One region of the Anaerozeibacter quisquiliarum genome, then DNA from elsewhere that is predicted to be linked to it. Evidence: a T-box and tRNA genes for the amino acid it is inferred to sense, from the RefSeq annotation. Region 1 holds a T-box; the other holds one or more tRNA genes.

What was found. The T-box of region 1 lies ahead of ACH6CV_RS06840 (valine--tRNA ligase). A T-box ahead of a tRNA ligase gene usually reads a tRNA of that ligase, here a tRNA-Val.
Region 2: it has a tRNA-Val gene. The T-box ahead of ACH6CV_RS06840 (valine--tRNA ligase) is inferred to sense a tRNA for this amino acid. The anticodon was not compared.

The regions. Positions count from the first base shown of each region.
Region 1 is NZ_JBISDI010000011.1:99,615-107,578, reverse strand. Features, by position in the region: gene secG (preprotein translocase subunit SecG) at 1-281, opposite strand, end outside; gene ACH6CV_RS06875 (GGGtGRT protein) at 385-1,380, opposite strand; gene ACH6CV_RS06870 (iron-sulfur cluster assembly scaffold protein) at 1,399-2,091, opposite strand; gene ACH6CV_RS06865 (SatD family protein) at 2,356-3,027, shown strand; gene ACH6CV_RS06860 (DUF3307 domain-containing protein) at 3,005-3,757, shown strand; gene ACH6CV_RS06855 (hypothetical protein) at 3,878-4,105, shown strand; gene ACH6CV_RS06850 (superoxide dismutase) at 4,307-4,921, opposite strand; gene ACH6CV_RS06845 (hypothetical protein) at 5,097-5,348, shown strand; T-box leader at 5,403-5,621, shown strand; gene ACH6CV_RS06840 (valine--tRNA ligase) at 5,665-7,964, shown strand, end outside.
Region 2 is NZ_JBISDI010000006.1:114,739-122,702, reverse strand. Features, by position in the region: gene ACH6CV_RS04130 (hypothetical protein) at 85-762, opposite strand; gene ACH6CV_RS04125 (hypothetical protein) at 1,259-1,876, shown strand; gene ACH6CV_RS04120 (DarT ssDNA thymidine ADP-ribosyltransferase family protein) at 2,241-3,494, shown strand; gene ACH6CV_RS04115 (DarT1-associated NADAR antitoxin family protein) at 3,487-4,185, shown strand; gene ACH6CV_RS04110 (hypothetical protein) at 4,268-5,209, shown strand; tRNA gene ACH6CV_RS04105 (tRNA-Val) at 5,532-5,608, opposite strand; gene ACH6CV_RS04100 (helix-turn-helix domain-containing protein) at 5,775-6,002, shown strand; partial or broken gene ACH6CV_RS04095 (IS30 family transposase) at 6,107-6,523, shown strand; gene ACH6CV_RS04090 (ABC transporter permease) at 6,459-7,418, opposite strand; gene ACH6CV_RS04085 (ABC transporter permease) at 7,418-7,964, opposite strand, start outside.

The sequences.
Region 1 (7,964 bases):
GCCTCTTCGGGCACAACGGCGGGCGTCTGCGGCGCGCTCTGGCGCGCGGTCAGCAGCGTGGCCACGATGGCGAGCACGATAAACGCGCCGGCGCCGATCTTGGTAATCAGCTGCAGCTTGCCCTGCACGCCCTTGGCCTTGGACTTGCCAAAGAAGGTCTCCGCGCCGCCGCTGATGGCGCCCAGGCCCGCGCGGTTGCCCTCCTGCATCAATACCGACACGACCAGCACAATCGCCAGCAGGATCAACAGGATATAGATGAAAATCAGCAGGCCGCTCATGCGCTAAAAACCCCCTCAAACGCTTCGCATCAATTACACAGTAAAATGAATTATAGCACACCAGGCCCCACTTGGCAACCGTTTGTCAAAAAATTACACGGATTTACGCGTTTTGCTCGATCGCCACGGCGACGGCCACGGTCGCGCCGACCATGGGGTTGTTGCCCATGCCAATGAGACCCATCATCTCGACATGCGCCGGCACCGACGAGCTGCCCGCGAACTGGGCGTCGGAGTGCATGCGGCCCATGGTGTCGGTCATGCCGTAGGAGGCGGGGCCGGCGGCCATGTTGTCGGGGTGGAGCGTGCGGCCGGTGCCGCCGCCGGATGCCACAGAGAAGTACTTCTTGCCGAGGTCGGTGCACTCCTTTTTATAGGTGCCGGCGACCGGGTGCTGGAAGCGGGTGGGGTTGGTCGAGTTGCCGGTGATCGACACGTCAACCTTCTCCATGTGCATGATGGCCACGCCCTCGCGCACGTCGTCCGCGCCGAAGCAGCGCACCTTGGCGCGCTCGCCGTCGGAGTATGCCTTCTCGCGCACGACCTTGAGGTCGCTCGAGGCGTAGTCGAACTTGGTCTCGACGTAGGTGAAGCCGTTGATGCGGCTGATAATCATGGCGGCGTCCTTGCCCAGGCCGTTCAGGATCACGCGCAGCGGGGCCTTGCGCACCTTGTTGGCGTTGCGCGCGATGCCGATCGCGCCCTCGGCGGCGGCAAACGACTCGTGCCCGGCCAGGAAGCAGAAGCACTGCGTCTCTTCGCGCAGCAGCATCGCGGCCAGGTTGCCGTGGCCCAGGCCCACCTTGCGCTGGTCGGCCACCGAGCCCGGTACGCAGAAGGCCTGCAGGCCCTCGCCGATCGCCTCGGCGGCGGCGGCGGCGTTCTTCGCGCCTTTCTTCATGGCGATCGCCGCGCCCAGCGTGTAGGCCCACACCGCGTTGTCGAACGCGATGGGCTGGATGCCGCGCACGATCGCGTCCACATCGACGCCCTTGCCGAGGGTGTACTCGCGCGTCGCCTCGAAATCCTTGAAGCCGTACTGTTCGAGCACCGGCTGAACCTTATGGATACGCCTCTCGTAGCCTTCAAAACGGATCATTGATTTCACCTCTATTCCTTACTGCTTGCGCGGGTCGATGTGCTTGGCCGCGCCCTCGTAGCGGCCGTAGGTGCCGATGTTCTTCTCATACGCCTCGTTCGGGGACACGCCCTTCTTGATTTGGTCCATCATCTTGCCGAGGGAGAGGAACTTGTAGCCGCACACCTGATCGTCCTCGTCCAGCGCGATGGAAATGACATAGCCCTCGGCCATTTCGAGGTAGCGCGGGCCCTTTAAGCGGGTGCCGTACATGGTGCCCACCTGAGAACGAAGGCCCTTGCCCAGATCCTCGAGCCCGGCGCCGATGGGCAGCCCGTCCTCGGAAAAAGCGCTCTGGGTGCGCCCGTACACGATCTGCAGGAACAGCTCGCGCATCGCGGTGTTGATGGCGTCGCACACGAGGTCCGTGTTGAGCGCCTCGAGGATGGTCTTGCCCGGCAGGATCTCGCTGGCCATCGCGGCGGAGTGGGTCATGCCCGAGCATCCGATGGTCTCCACCAGCGCCTCTTCGATGACGCCCTCCTTTACGTTGAGCGTCAGCTTGCAGGCGCCCTGCTGCGGCGCGCACCAGCCCACGCCATGCGTCAGGCCCGAAATATCCTTGACTTCCCTGGCCTGTACCCAGCGGCCCTCCTCGGGGATCGGCGCGGCCCCATGGTTGGGACCCTTCGCCACGCAGATCATCTGCTCGATCTCATGTGAGTACTGCATCATTCGTCCTCCCTTTTGCCTATGCGGGTAAATCCGTCACCGATCATTATACCACATACGCGCGCGCTTGTGAATCATTGCGCAAAGATTTCACCGGCAGGCAGCGAAGGCGACGGAGATCCACCCTCCGAAAATACCGAATTAGTTTCCCGAATTCGTGCAACACGGACCAAATCAGCCCAAAAAGGCGAATTTGTTGACAGGTGGTGCTTTGGGGTGTATGATGCTCACGGAAAGTCAAGCGGACGGTGGGAGAAGATGGGCATGTACTGCGTCATCGCCGGGGATATGATCGCGTCACGAACCAAGGACGCGGCGACGCGCGACGCGATCTTGAGCGCGGCGCACGCGGCGTTTGAACGGATCAACAGAGAATACGCAAGCGAGGTGCTTGTGCGCTTCGGAATGGTGCGCGGCGACGCGTTTGAAGGCGCGCTGCGCGCGCCGCGTCGCGCGCCCGAAATCGTGCAGCGGATCATCAAGGCGTTCAGCGCGGCGGACGATGCGCGCGTGCGAATCGCCGCGGCGTGCGGCGAGCTGACCGTGGTGAGCGCCGATCGCAACGAGGCCGACGGCCCGGCATTCCAGGACGCCTTCGCGCTCATCGAGCAATTGAAAAAGAACAAGAGCTCGCATTGGCTGCAAGTGGCGATTCAGGCGGACGGCGCGGCGCAGCCATTGCTGGACGGCATGCTGGGCTTGCTGTCGGCACTGACCGAGGGTTGGACGGGGCGGCAGCGTCAAATGGCCTGGGCCATGGACAAGGCGTCCGGGCAGCAGAAGCAGGTGGCCCAGCTGCTTGGCGTCTCCCGCTCCACGGTATCAAAACAGCTGAAATCAGCGCACTACATCGCATACCGTGAGGCGTGGAACCGGTTGACGGAATACTTGACGACATACGAGGGGATGCAGGATGAGCAGATCTGCCGCAAATGACGTGCTGCTGCTGATGATGCTCGCGCACGTGCTGGGCGATTTCTATTTGCAGTCCGCCGCGATGGCCGGGCGCAAGGGCTTCGACCGGGCATCGTTGCTCGGGCACGGGTTGATCTACGGCGTGTGCATGGTCACCGTGATGCGTTGCTGCGTAGACGGAGGGTTTCGGGTCCTGTGGCTCGCGCTGCTTGGCGGGGCTGCGCACCTGGCGATTGACGCGCTCAAGCCGCGCATCGCACGGCACGGGTTCGTCAAGCGCCATTCGTTCCTCCTGGATCAGGGTATGCACATCGCCTCGCTGCTGCTTTTGTGGCTGTGGCTGGGCGGAAGCCTTAAGCCGCATGAATTCCCGGCCGGATCGCCGGACGGCTTGCCGGTTCGCGTGCTGCCGCTGCTGGTGGCATTGTTGGCGGTGCTCAAACCCGTGGGCTGCCTGATCGAGAGCGGAGAGATATGGGATTTAGGCATTGCCGAGAAGGCAAACGATTCCGGGAAAAGGGCGCATTCAGGCCGCATGATCGGCTACCTGGAGCGGCTCATCATCCTGTTCCTGCTAATCAACGGCCAATACGGATCGATCGCGTTTGTGTTGACGGCAAAGTCGGTGGCCCGGTTCAAAGACCTGGAGAAGCAGATCAACGCGGAATACTACCTGATCGGCACGCTGCTGAGCGTCGTGTCGGTGTTCGCCGTGGTGCTGCTTGTGGGGCTGGGCGGAAAGGCCCCATAGATGATCAGGTGCGCGCCCGGTCGCGCCAAGTTTACAGAAAACGGGTTGCCTGACGCAGGCGAACGCGCTATTATAAGAATCTCGCGGCCGCGCGCCGCAAACAAATCGCAGGAGGCCAATATGTCTGACAACATCCGCAATCCCCAGACGCTTGAGGAAGCGATCAACCCCGAAGGCGAGAAGCGCGTGAACTGGGCCGGTTTCGTCGAGGGCGACGTGGTGGCGTTTTTCGACGCGCACGAGCTCGAGAAGCTGTCGCTCGAGGACGGCAACGGCAACAAGGCCAAGCTCCAGCGCACCAAGGGCAATTCCATCAAGATCGAGTACACCTCGTCGGTGGTGCTGTAAAGCCCGTTGTACAGAAGGGGCTGTCGCGCTCAGCGACAGCCCCTTCCCTATTCCCCTCGTTGGAGGGGCGCCCGCAGGCGGGGTGGTTCCCGTGTGCAAAACCATCAGCCGAGGTAAGCGCCGATCAAATCCCATGCGCGCAGGCGGCTGCCTTCGCGCAATCTGACGAAAATTCAGCGCGCCACCGCACGTGTGCTTGAATCAGCGCTTACCTTGATAATTCCGCGCGACCTTTGCCCAGTCCACCACCTCGAACAGCGCCTTGATGTAGTCGCCGCGCAGGTTCTTGTACTTGAGGTAGTAGGCGTGCTCCCACACGTCGATGCCGAAGATCGGCCGCCACGCGCCGCCGGTCTCGGTCAGCGGGTTATCCTGGTTGGGGGTGGCCATGATCTTGAGCGCGCCCGCGCCGTCCGCCGCCAGCCACGCCCAGCCCGAGCCGAACTGCCCGAGCGCCGCCTTGCCGATCTGCTCCTTGAAGTCGGCAAAGCCGCCGAAGGTGGCCTCGATCCGCTCGAGCAGCGCTCCGGTCGGCCGCAAGTCCGAGGCCGGAGCCAGGTGGTCGAAGTACAAGTTGTGGTTGTAGAAACCGCCGCCGTTGTTGCGCACGACCGTGCGCACCGCCTGCGGGATATCCGCAAGGCGCGAGAGCACCTCCTCGATGGGACGGCCGGAGATGCCCGCCTGCTCGGCGGCGTCGTTCAGGTTCTTGGTGTAGGCCGCGTGGTGCTTCAAGTAATGGGTCTGCATCGTCAGCGTGTCGATGTGCGGCTCCAACGCCTCAAATCCATAGGGCAACGTGATCTGCTTATACATAATGCTTCTCCTTCTTATCGTGGGCCGGTCGTCCGTACCCGCCCATCGTCGATTAGCACTGGCTAACTGCCTATATGATACCCTCTCCCATTGCGTTTCAATCAGCGCGCGGGCATCGATATCGCCTAACTTGGGTATACTGAGCGCATCATCATCGTGACGGAGTGAGGCATTCATGGAGCACAATCAACCGTTCATCGGTACCGGTCCCAACCCCGAAGGCCCCGACCTGCCGCTGGGCCTCGGGATGCTGCTGGCACAGGAGCCGGCGGCGATCGACAACTTCGGCAAGCTGGACGTCGCCGGCAAGGAGGCGGTGGTGCGCTACGTGCAATCGGGCGCGACCGGCGAGGACGCGCAAAACCGCATCGCGGAGGCCGTCGTGCGCCTGCGGGAGGGCGACACCGGGTTCTTTGGCCCTCGTTAAATCATCGGCCCTTTGTTGACGCGGCCCGCGCGATCGGGTATAATGGCGTATCGAAATAGGCCAACGACAAAGAGGAGTAGGCGTCCCTGTCCCCTTCAGAGAGCGCGGTTCATCGGCTGAAAGGCCGCGCGGCGGGCAGGCGTCGAAGGTCGCTTTGGAGGCCGTCGGGCGAACGCGCACGTCATTAGCCCGGCGAGGGTGCGCCCTTTACAGCGCGCGAGGCGGGCATGACCCGCGAAATAAGGTGGTACCACGGAGCGATTCGTCCTTTGAGGATGGGTCGCTCTTTTGATTTGAGGGAGTGAGCGCGATGGACATGGACAAGGTGTTTTCACCCCAGGCGGTGGAGGCGCGGCTGTACGCCGACTGGGAATCGAAGGGGTATTTCACGCCCGAGCGCGTGCCGGGTAAAAAGCCGTTCGTCATCATGATGCCGCCGCCCAACATCACCGGCCAGCTGCACATGGGCCACGCGATGGACGAACTGCCGCAGGACGTGCTGGCGCGCTACCACCGCATGAAGGGCGAGCCGACGCTGTGGCTGCCGGGCACCGACCACGCCTCGATCGCCACCGAGGTCAAGATCATCGACGCGCTCAAGGCCGAGGGTGTGACCAAGCAGATGCTCGGGCGCGAGAAATTTCTCGAGCGCGCCTGGCAATGGCGCGACCAGTACGGCGGGCGCATCGTCAAGCAGCTCAGGCAGCTCGGCGCGTCCTGCGACTGGACGCGCGAGCGCTTCACCATGGACGAGGGGCTCAACAAGGCGGTCGTCGAGGTGTTCGTGCGGCTGTACGAAAAGGGCCTGATCTACCGCGGCAACCGCATCATCAACTGGTGCACCACCTGCAAGACCGCGCTGTCGGACGCCGAGGTGGAGTATGAGGAGCAGGATTCCAGCCTGTGGTACATCCGCTATCCGGGCGCAAAGGGCGACGTGGTGGTGGCCACCACCCGGCCCGAGACCATGCTGGGCGACACCGGCGTGGCCGTAAACCCGAACGACGAGCGCTACCGGCACCTTGCGGGCGCGACCGTGACGCTGCCGATCGTCGGGCGCGAGATCCCGGTGGTGCTTGACGACTACGTGGACCTCGAGTTCGGCACCGGCGCGGTCAAGATGACCCCGGCGCACGACCCGAACGACTTCGAGGTGGGCCGTCGGCACCACCTGCCCGTGCTGCGCGTGATCAACGACGACGGCACGATGAACGAGCATGCGGGCGCGTTCGCCGGCATGACGCGCCTCGAATGCCGCAAAAAGCTGCTCGAGCTGCTCGAGGCCGGCGGGTACCTGGTCAAGGTGGAGCCGCTCAAGCACAACGTGGGCGCGTGCTACCGCTGCCACGACACCGTGGAGCCGCTTACCAGCGACCAGTGGTTCGTGAAGATGGCCCCGCTCGCGAAGCCCGCCGCCGACGCCGCGCGCACGGGCGAGCTGAAATTCATCCCCGAGCGCTTCACCAAGACCTATCTCAGCTGGATGGACAACATCCGCGATTGGTGCATATCGCGCCAGCTGTGGTGGGGCCACCGCATCCCGGCCTACTACTGCGATTGCGGCGAGATGGTCGTCGCGCGCACCGCGCCCGATTGCTGCCCCAAGTGCGCTTCTCAGATGCGCCAGGACGAGGACGTGCTCGACACCTGGTTCTCGTCGGCGCTGTGGCCGTTCTCGACGCTGGGCTGGCCCGACGACACCGAAGACCTCAAGTACTTCTTCCCCACCTCGGTCATGTGCTCGGGCTACGACATCCTGTTTTTCTGGGACGCGCGCATGATCTTCTCCGGGCTTGAGCAGATGGGCCGGCTGCCTTTTGACACGGTGCTGCTGCACGGGCTGGTGCGCGACGCGCAGGGCCGCAAGATGTCGAAGTCCCTGGGCAACGGCATCGATCCGCTCGAGGTGATCGAGAAGTACGGCTGCGACGCGCTGCGCTTCTCGCTCGCGATGGGCGTCTCGCCCGGCAGCGACGTGCGCTTCTCGGACGAGAAGGTCGAGGGCTTCCGCAACTTCGCCAACAAGGTCTGGAACGCCTCGCGCTTCGCGCTGATGAACCTCACCGGCACGCCCGCTGAGGTCGAATCGATCGATCCCGCGCGCTTCGACCTGAGCGACCGCTGGATTCTGACCCGCTACCAGCAGGCGGTGCGCGAGGTGAGCGCAAACCTCGACGGCTACGAGCTGGGCCTCGCCGCCGGCAAGATCTACGACTTCGCGTGGAGCTCGCTGTGCGACTGGTACATCGAGCTGATCAAGCAGCGCCTAAACGGCGAGGATCTGGAGGCGCGCGCCGTGGCGCAGGCGGTGCTCTATCACGTGCTGATGGGCGTCTTGAAGCTGCTGCACCCGTTCATGCCGTTTTTGACCGACGAGGTGTACAGGCACCTGCCGCATGGCGAGGGCGCGCCCGAGTCGATCATGATCGCCCCCTGGCCCGAGGCGTGCGCGGCGCTCGACTTTGAGGACGACGCCGTAAAGATGGAAGGCATCATGGAGGTCGTGCGCGCGGTGCGCAACCTGCGCGCCGAGATGAACGTCTCGCCCGGCAAGCGCGCGACGCTGATCCTGCGAGCGCGCGAGGGTTGGGCGGAGGCGCTCTCGGGCGCGGAAAT
Region 2 (7,964 bases), on a different contig from region 1:
CATTCTCTACCAATTAAAACCGCCCCGTGATTTCTGTAGAAAGTCGCCATATCCATATTTAGACATTCCGAAAGAAGCTGAACATTAAGAGATGCCTTCTCGACAGGGAGTTTCAAGTATTCGAGGATAACATGCTTGCAGCCGGCACCATCGATCGCATCGATAAGTGATGGCAATTGCTCGTCCAGCCGAGGGATTATTGGTTGTATTCTGCAAACGACATTTTTTTCCTATATCCGTTAAGCTCTTAATGGCGGATAGCCGTTCATAAGTTGATTCGGCATGCGGCTCAATCAAGAGGCGCGTACTATCATCGAATATTGGCAAAGAAATTTGAATTATCATGTTGCCCTTTTGCATAACATAATTTCGTTTTAGTAATTCATGAGGTTTCTTTGTGCTAATGATTATTGGATAATCTTCAGGACCACAAAAAAATGGGAATAATCGGTCAAATACATCTGCGGTAAGTTCGTCGCTAAAGGGATCGCTCATGCCACCAAAGTGGATGGGGAAACGATTGCGTACCATTTCTCCAACAATGTCGAGCTTGCTATCGTTGCAAGAAATTGCATGACTAAACTTGCGTACAAAGCTTGATTCGTCAATTATTTGATCTTTGTTAGTTCTCCGTCCGCCTCTGCTCATTGCATAACAATACACACAGTTCAGGTCGCATTTCGGCTTAATGTCTAATCTGAAAGGTACTCCGCAAAAGAAAAATTGGCTAGTTGGCGAAATTGCGTACTCATAATTTTTCATCACAGCAGTACCTTATCTTTAGTATTCTAAATTCTTCACAGTGGTATATTATAATTGCGATTGATGCTGTATATTGGGCGTGATACTATTATTATATCTCAAACTATAGCGAGTAGTCAATTGAAAATCTGAATTCTTGTACAAAATGTTGGAATTTTTGTTGCCTAAGCTGTTTGCGTTTAGCAGGCAACCGACATAGTATGCATCATTCGAGAACCAGTTCCCTGAATTCAGTTCCCCCGGCTTCAGCAGTACTGTGGATGTAACCCAGTCGAATCTCCATCTCTCTAGCCACGTAGTGGGGCAGTGCCCCCATGGAGGTATTGCCGGGCAGTGCAGGTAGGGGTGTGGTGGGGAGTGCATATCAGATGCCCATTTTTACTGCCTGATCGCCATCTCGGTTTTGTTTGTATTGGAGCTTGCTTTCCACCGGTGAATGCGTAAGTTGTGAGCCACAGGCGAGAAGCCTGTACAGCAACGAACGGAGGAACGATTCATGGAGATGGGCAAGCTCACGGCGAAACTGAGGGACGCGGTTCCGGTATGCCTGTTGGTGGAGGGCAAGGAGATCAAGCGGTTCAAAAACATCGAAATCCCGGATGAGCTCAAGAAGCTGGAGTATCAGGACTTCAAGTTCGACGTACCCGCGCACGGCGCCATCACCTTAAAGATTATGTTCGAGCCGGGCGTGTTGCCTGAGGAATTCCCGCAGACAAGGGCGCGGAGGACGCGGAAACCCTTGGGCCAAGAAGCGCAGCCGCGGGTAACTGCTGTGGATGACAAGGCGGCCGAGACCGAGGAAGCGGCGCCGCAGGAAGCGTATCCCGCCGAATCACTTCCCGCTGAAACGGTGGAAGCCCTGGCACAGGCGCTTGAAGATGCGCAAGCCGCAGGCGAGCCAGTGGATGCACTGGCCGAGGTGGTAGCAAACGGCGAGACGATCAAGACTGAGATCATTGGGGACGAAGCCACGGGCCGGGTGCTAGTTATCACAATGGAGTCGGAGAGCAACGAGGCCACACCGCAGCCAGAGAACAATGTGCTGGCCAAGAAACCTTCGGGAAAGGGCAGGGGCAAGAAGGGCACGGCTGTTACGGACAGCGCCAACCAATAAGTTCAACAACAGAATCCCGGCTCAGCGCCGGGATTTGTACGTCGTGGAAAGATGTTGCATTCTGGGCATTGCCAAGTGAAGCAAATGCAGAATTAATGTCTTTGCTTTATCAACTTAGACGTCATAGACTAACGCGTTGACAGGGATAACAAATCAGTGTATAATAAATGAAAATTTGAATTGTGCAGTTATTGAGCTGGCCGATTTGCGTGAGCATTTTATCATAAACGGGGATCACTGGTTTAATCCTGGAGAAGTCCTCCATTAGCCATATCTTGCTGATATGCGCAAGTTACTGTCGCTGCTTCCTTGATATCGATGCCTATAAACCATAATTTACGACAGAAGCGGGAGCGATTTCGAAATGGATTTGATTCCGAAAATCGGAGCAGCAATATTAATTGCTTATATCGTCATTTCGATTCTATATGGTATATTCTCCAACATACTTGAGAAGGTTTCATACAAATATAGAACAAGAACTGTGCGTCCGCCGAAATATTACAGAGCTAAGACTATTATCAAAGAGGATGACGCTTACATTCTTAAATTTACGGATAAAACCACTTGGACACGAAAGGTGGCACCATCCGATTTATTCTATCCGGGGCAATTGCTGTACGACAAAGAAAAGAGAAAATATAAGGTAAGTGAAGCGTTCACTGATGATCAAATTAACATCACTGCTATTGAAACTTACACCACAAGCAGAGAAAAAATACATTGCTATCTTGTTGGAGAAATATACTTCTTTAATGAAAACGACTGTAGTAACAGAAATATTACGAATGAAAATAGATATGCCTTTTTGCAAGAACTACGAATAAGAGAGCGGAATAAACAAGAATATGAGAAAATAATCAACAAAACGCATAAGGCATATACTGTTGAGCCGCATTATAAACAATCGAAACTACCAGAACCGCAGAAAACAGACCAGCTTTGCGAAAAAGCATTAAAGCAGCCATACTTACCAACCGTGTATGCTCTACCTAAAAAAATTTCATGCACATCGCCCACTGCTGATTATATTTTTCTGAGAGAAAGAGGAGCAAAATGGCTGCTCCACTTTACGAATGCAAAAAACCTGGGTAGTATTTTGAAGAACGGTATATTATCCAGGGCAAAAGCACATAGTATGAATATAGAGGTTGAATATAATGATGCGAACGAGATGCTAAGTAATTATATATCCGTGAGCATAGAGTGGATAAATTATAAAATGCTATACTACCTTAGAAATAGACATCCGGAAGAAGTTTTCGTAATAATCGCTTTCTCTACCGAATATCTCAATGAGTGCGCATATGAACTCTATCGAACTAATGCGGCTTCTGGCCGCGGAACCTCGCGCGTCTCTTCTGCTGAAGGACTTTATTATGACGCGGAGAATCGTCTATGTCTAGGGAGCGCGAAATATCCCACTGACCCTCAGGCTGAGGTACGCATCAAAGATATTATCCCAGCGGAATGTATAAAATGTGTCTACTTCAGGTCTGAAGATGATTTAGTAATCGCTAAACTTCCGGACGAGTATAGCGGCATAGTAAAAGTTTGTGAAAAGCCCTTTGGACCCAGAAAAGATTATTCATTTTGGAGGCAGAATAACAATGACTAAAAGAATGTATTTTACGGCTCAGAATAGAAGGCCATACGTATCTGAGAAATATGCTGAGTTTAAGTTCGAACCAGGTTTCGCATTGTCTCAAAAGAGGAAATGCATCAAAAATATGCATAAAGCTATATCAGATACAGAAAAAGTCGGTCTAATCCTTGAAGTGTCAACAAAGTCAGAATCTTCACTAGGAGCACTTTTGAGCGCATTTTCTTTGGAATACTATGACTCTGTTTCAAATAATTATTACAGGCTAGAAAATGTATTTCAAGCATCGAAAAAATTCCGTGCAGGAGGGCCATACCGAGAACTCCTTTCGATTATGCCTCACCAAGCTAAGCAAAGTACTTTATTAGATGGTTCCGGTGAGCTTGTATCTTTTGTTGGTTTGGACGGGGAAGAATGGCCAATATCTGCAAAGACAGCATACTATGATTGGATATATATCTCTACAGTTATCGAGACGTTGAGGAATAGATCGGCTCTTAAAGATGAGCTAATGAGCTATAAGCATTTCACCGATATTGCCTTTAACGATAAAGTATCACTTAACTGCCAAGCCCGCTCTCTTGCCATGTATGTTGGGATGGTACAAAGTAATGCAGTTGATCGTTATATGAGGGATAAGCAGTCTTTTCTGTCATTATATAGCGATGAAGACCCAAAAGACTATGAGCAAACTTCTCTTTTTTGATTGGTTTTTATGATGTACCACCTATATAACAACCGAAATCGGTAGAGCAGCCCCTACAATATGTGGTTGGGAAGGTGTAGATATGGATACAAAGCTGCTTCGTGAAAATTTCAAAATTTACTTATCGAAACGCTACCCTCAAGATAACAATGTGAGCGCAACCGTATCCATGGCCTATTTCCTTGATCGATACGGCAATGAATTTGGCCTATCATTCGAGCAGATATTGTCGGACGGCGTCATACCCGACGTTTACGAATACAAGCTTGAGGAGTCCTTTGTAAAAAGGGGAAGAAAAAACCCGCGAAGCGATGCTTCAACGTACGCACATTCATTGCGGCTTCTGCTGGAGTTTGTCAAAGGGCAGCCTAATGAACCGGCAGTAAAAGGACAGAAAGCCACAGTAAAGAGCAGTTCAAATACCCAGAATTCAAAAGACATCGCTTCACCGACGGCGATCGCGGTAGAATCCTACCTTGACAGGTGGAATACGCTTCCGGGCTATAAAGAGCAGGAAGACGCGCTGGACCTTCTGTTTCTAGAAACATATCCAGACAATACGGATCTGAGCAAAGTGCTAATCAAGTGCTCCGTGCTTAACGATTTTTACAAGACGAATATATACGGTGTTATGCCTGTAGCTAAACGGATAATTAGTCTGGATACAGACTGGCGGTTAAAGAGCGGCGACCCTAAGATGGTGAATGATATAGCATCCGGACATGGGATCAAATCAAGGACAGGCAAGGAACTTCAACTTCTTTCTTTTGCTACGAAATACTGCAGCCGGCACAATTCTGCGGATTATCCGATATATGACTACTATGTAGAGAGGCTTTTAGCATATTTCCGCGATAAGGACAGATTCAGTAGTTTCTCTGGCGAAGACTTGCGGGACTATCAGGTTTTCAAGCAGGCGATTCTCACTTTCAGGGAAGCATACTCATTGCAAAAGTATACAGTCAAACAGATTGATCAGTATCTCTGGCAGGCGGGGAAAGAAGCTTTTCCAATCAAATATTGACATTAGCCACATATTTGGAGAATCTCTTATGTGATCTACGCAGTTTGGGTTGCCCGGCAACCACATCGCCGGATTTCTGTCTCTCGGGGTGGGTGCATCATTACACCATTACACGGCAGCCTTTGGAGATCGTGTATTTTTTGAGTTCTCTGTGGCGCCTTTTTCTGCCTCCCGCCCACGCCAAAATTCCGTCTGTGAGCCCGTCCGTGTATTCCTGCAAAATGGGCGGCGGATGGCCGGGATTTAAAGGTGAATTTGCAGGCGTACAAATAAGCCCGCCGCAACCGGCGAGCTTATTTGCACCAACTAATGTCGGTATTGATGGTGGGGTTAAATGGGCTCGAACCATCGACCTTTACGATGTCAACGTAACGCTCTAACCAACTGAGCTATAACCCCACGCAACGCTGCTAATTATACTTCCTGGGGCTGGCAAAGTCAAGCTTTTTCTTTGTAAAATGGGGAAAAGCGGCCCTCGGCCAGTTGGGCGGGGCGCGGGCATAATACACCGTCAAGTGCAAAAGTGGGAGATAAAGAATAGACCGCACAGCCCGGATGGAGTAAGATGGAATTGAACAAAACATCAGCTGCGAGGTGGATTATGCGGCCCTATACACATTTTAGATCGGATGAACGCGCTTGTCTAGCGTCGTACCTTCGGGAAGGGAAGAACATGGCGGAGATCGCCGTGCTGCTTGAACGGAGTATCTCGACGATAAGCCCCGGGATCAAGCGGCGGAACAAACAGGTCAAGCCGGACGGCACGTGCTACCACCCGTCGTGGCCGGGATAGGTGTAGGCCCCCTCCTGAGGAGATCGCGCTTACGTGGAAGCAGGCACAATCGGGCGGGAAACTGAGCACGAGTACCATCTGTCGCGCCGTATTCAAAGAATGCGAAATTCATGGCGCAGGCTGTCATCAGGGGACTAAAGACAAGCGGGATACCGGTCAGTACGACCACGTTCGACAATGGCTCGAAGTTTGCGCGGCACAAGAGCATTGAGCGAGAGCTGAATGCGACGGTCTGCTTCGCGGATGCCCATGCATCGTGGCAACGGGGAACGGATGAATGTTCCAATGACCGACTCCGGTTCCTCCTCCCAGAGGGTACGGACTGGAAGAACATAACGGACGAGACCGTCGCCGATGTCGTTCCCTCCATCAACGAACGGCCTCGCAAATGCCTGAGCGCGCGTTCCTGCTTCTCTCGTTCACTTTTGCACTTCACTTGGCAATCTGCCGCGGCGGTTATCGGGTACCCTTGTCGTACGGTACGCCGGAGGCCTTGGGCGCGCGGGATTGCTTGCTGCTGAAAGCCAGCACGATCAGTGTGGCGATGTAGGGGATCATCTTGTATACATCGCTGGGAATCGGCAGATCTTGAAGCACCGGGAGGCCGCTGTAGGAGGCCGACACGGTCTTCATCAGGCCGAAGAACAGCGCGGCCAGAAAGATTCTGAGCGGCTTCCACTGGCCAAAGATCAGCACGGCCAGCGCCAGAAAGCCGTAGCCGGCCACGGTGGCGTTGAAGTTCACGCTGGTCGGCACCACGAACACCAGCCCGCCGAGCCCCGCCAGCGCGCCTGAAATCAGTACGCCCGTGTAGCGGATCCTGGACACGTTCACGCCCACGCTGTCCGCCGCCGCCGGATGCTCGCCGCAGGCGCGCAGCCTAAGTCCAAACCGGGTCTTGTACAGCGCGAACGCCGCTCCGATCAGGATTGCGAGGCCGATGTAGGTGGTGATGTAGGTGTTCTGGAACAGCAGCGGGCCGAGGATGGGGATGTCGCCCAGCACCGGGATGCTGCGGATGCGGAAGGTATTGGCGAACATGATCTGCTGCACGCCGTTTTCCTGAACCGTTCGGGCCAGGTAGATGGCGAACGCGGGCGCGAACATGTTCAGGGCGGTGCCGCTGATGGTCTGGTCGGACCTGAGCGTGACGGCCGCGTAGGCGTGCAACAACGAGAACAGCGCGCCCGCGCCCGCCGCGATCAGCACCGCCAGCAGCAGCTGGCCCTGACCCGACATAAAGTCCTGTGTCTTGTTCAGAAAAAAGATAGAGCAGAACGCGCCCATGACCATGACGCCCTCGAGCGCGATGTTCACCACGCCGCTGCGCTCGCTGAACATGCCGCCCAACGCGACGATCATAAGCGGAATGGAGAAGAACATCATCTGCTGGAACAGAAAGAACAGGGTATCCATCAGCGCACCCCCTCCATTTTCTCGGCGGCGGATGCCGGCACACGCTTGGCGCGGGCCAGGAGTCCCCGCACGGCCAGCGAGAACGCGCTGAAGTAGATGACCAGCGCGATGATGATGTCGATGACTTCCTGCATGTACTTGAGCGACTGCAGTTGGCTGCCGCCTACGGTGATGTGGGCGACGAACAGCCCGGCGAATATGATGCCGATCGGATTCGACAGCCCAAGCAGCGCCACGGGGATACCGTTGAAGCCCTGTGAGGGCATGATCTCGTCGACATGGATGTGCATGCCGCTGGCCGGGGCCAGGTACATCAGCGCGCCCGCCGTGCCCGCCAGCGCGCCGGCGATGACCATGCTGAGCACGATGGATCGGTTCTCATCGATGCCCGCGTAACGGCTGGCATTGCGGTTCAGGCCGCATGCCTTGAGCTCGTAGCCGAAGGTGGTGCGGTTGAGGATGATGTACATCACGATCGCCAATCCGATGGCGATATACAGGCCCGCGTTGACCGAACTGACGTCCACATAGTTGCCCTTCATGTTA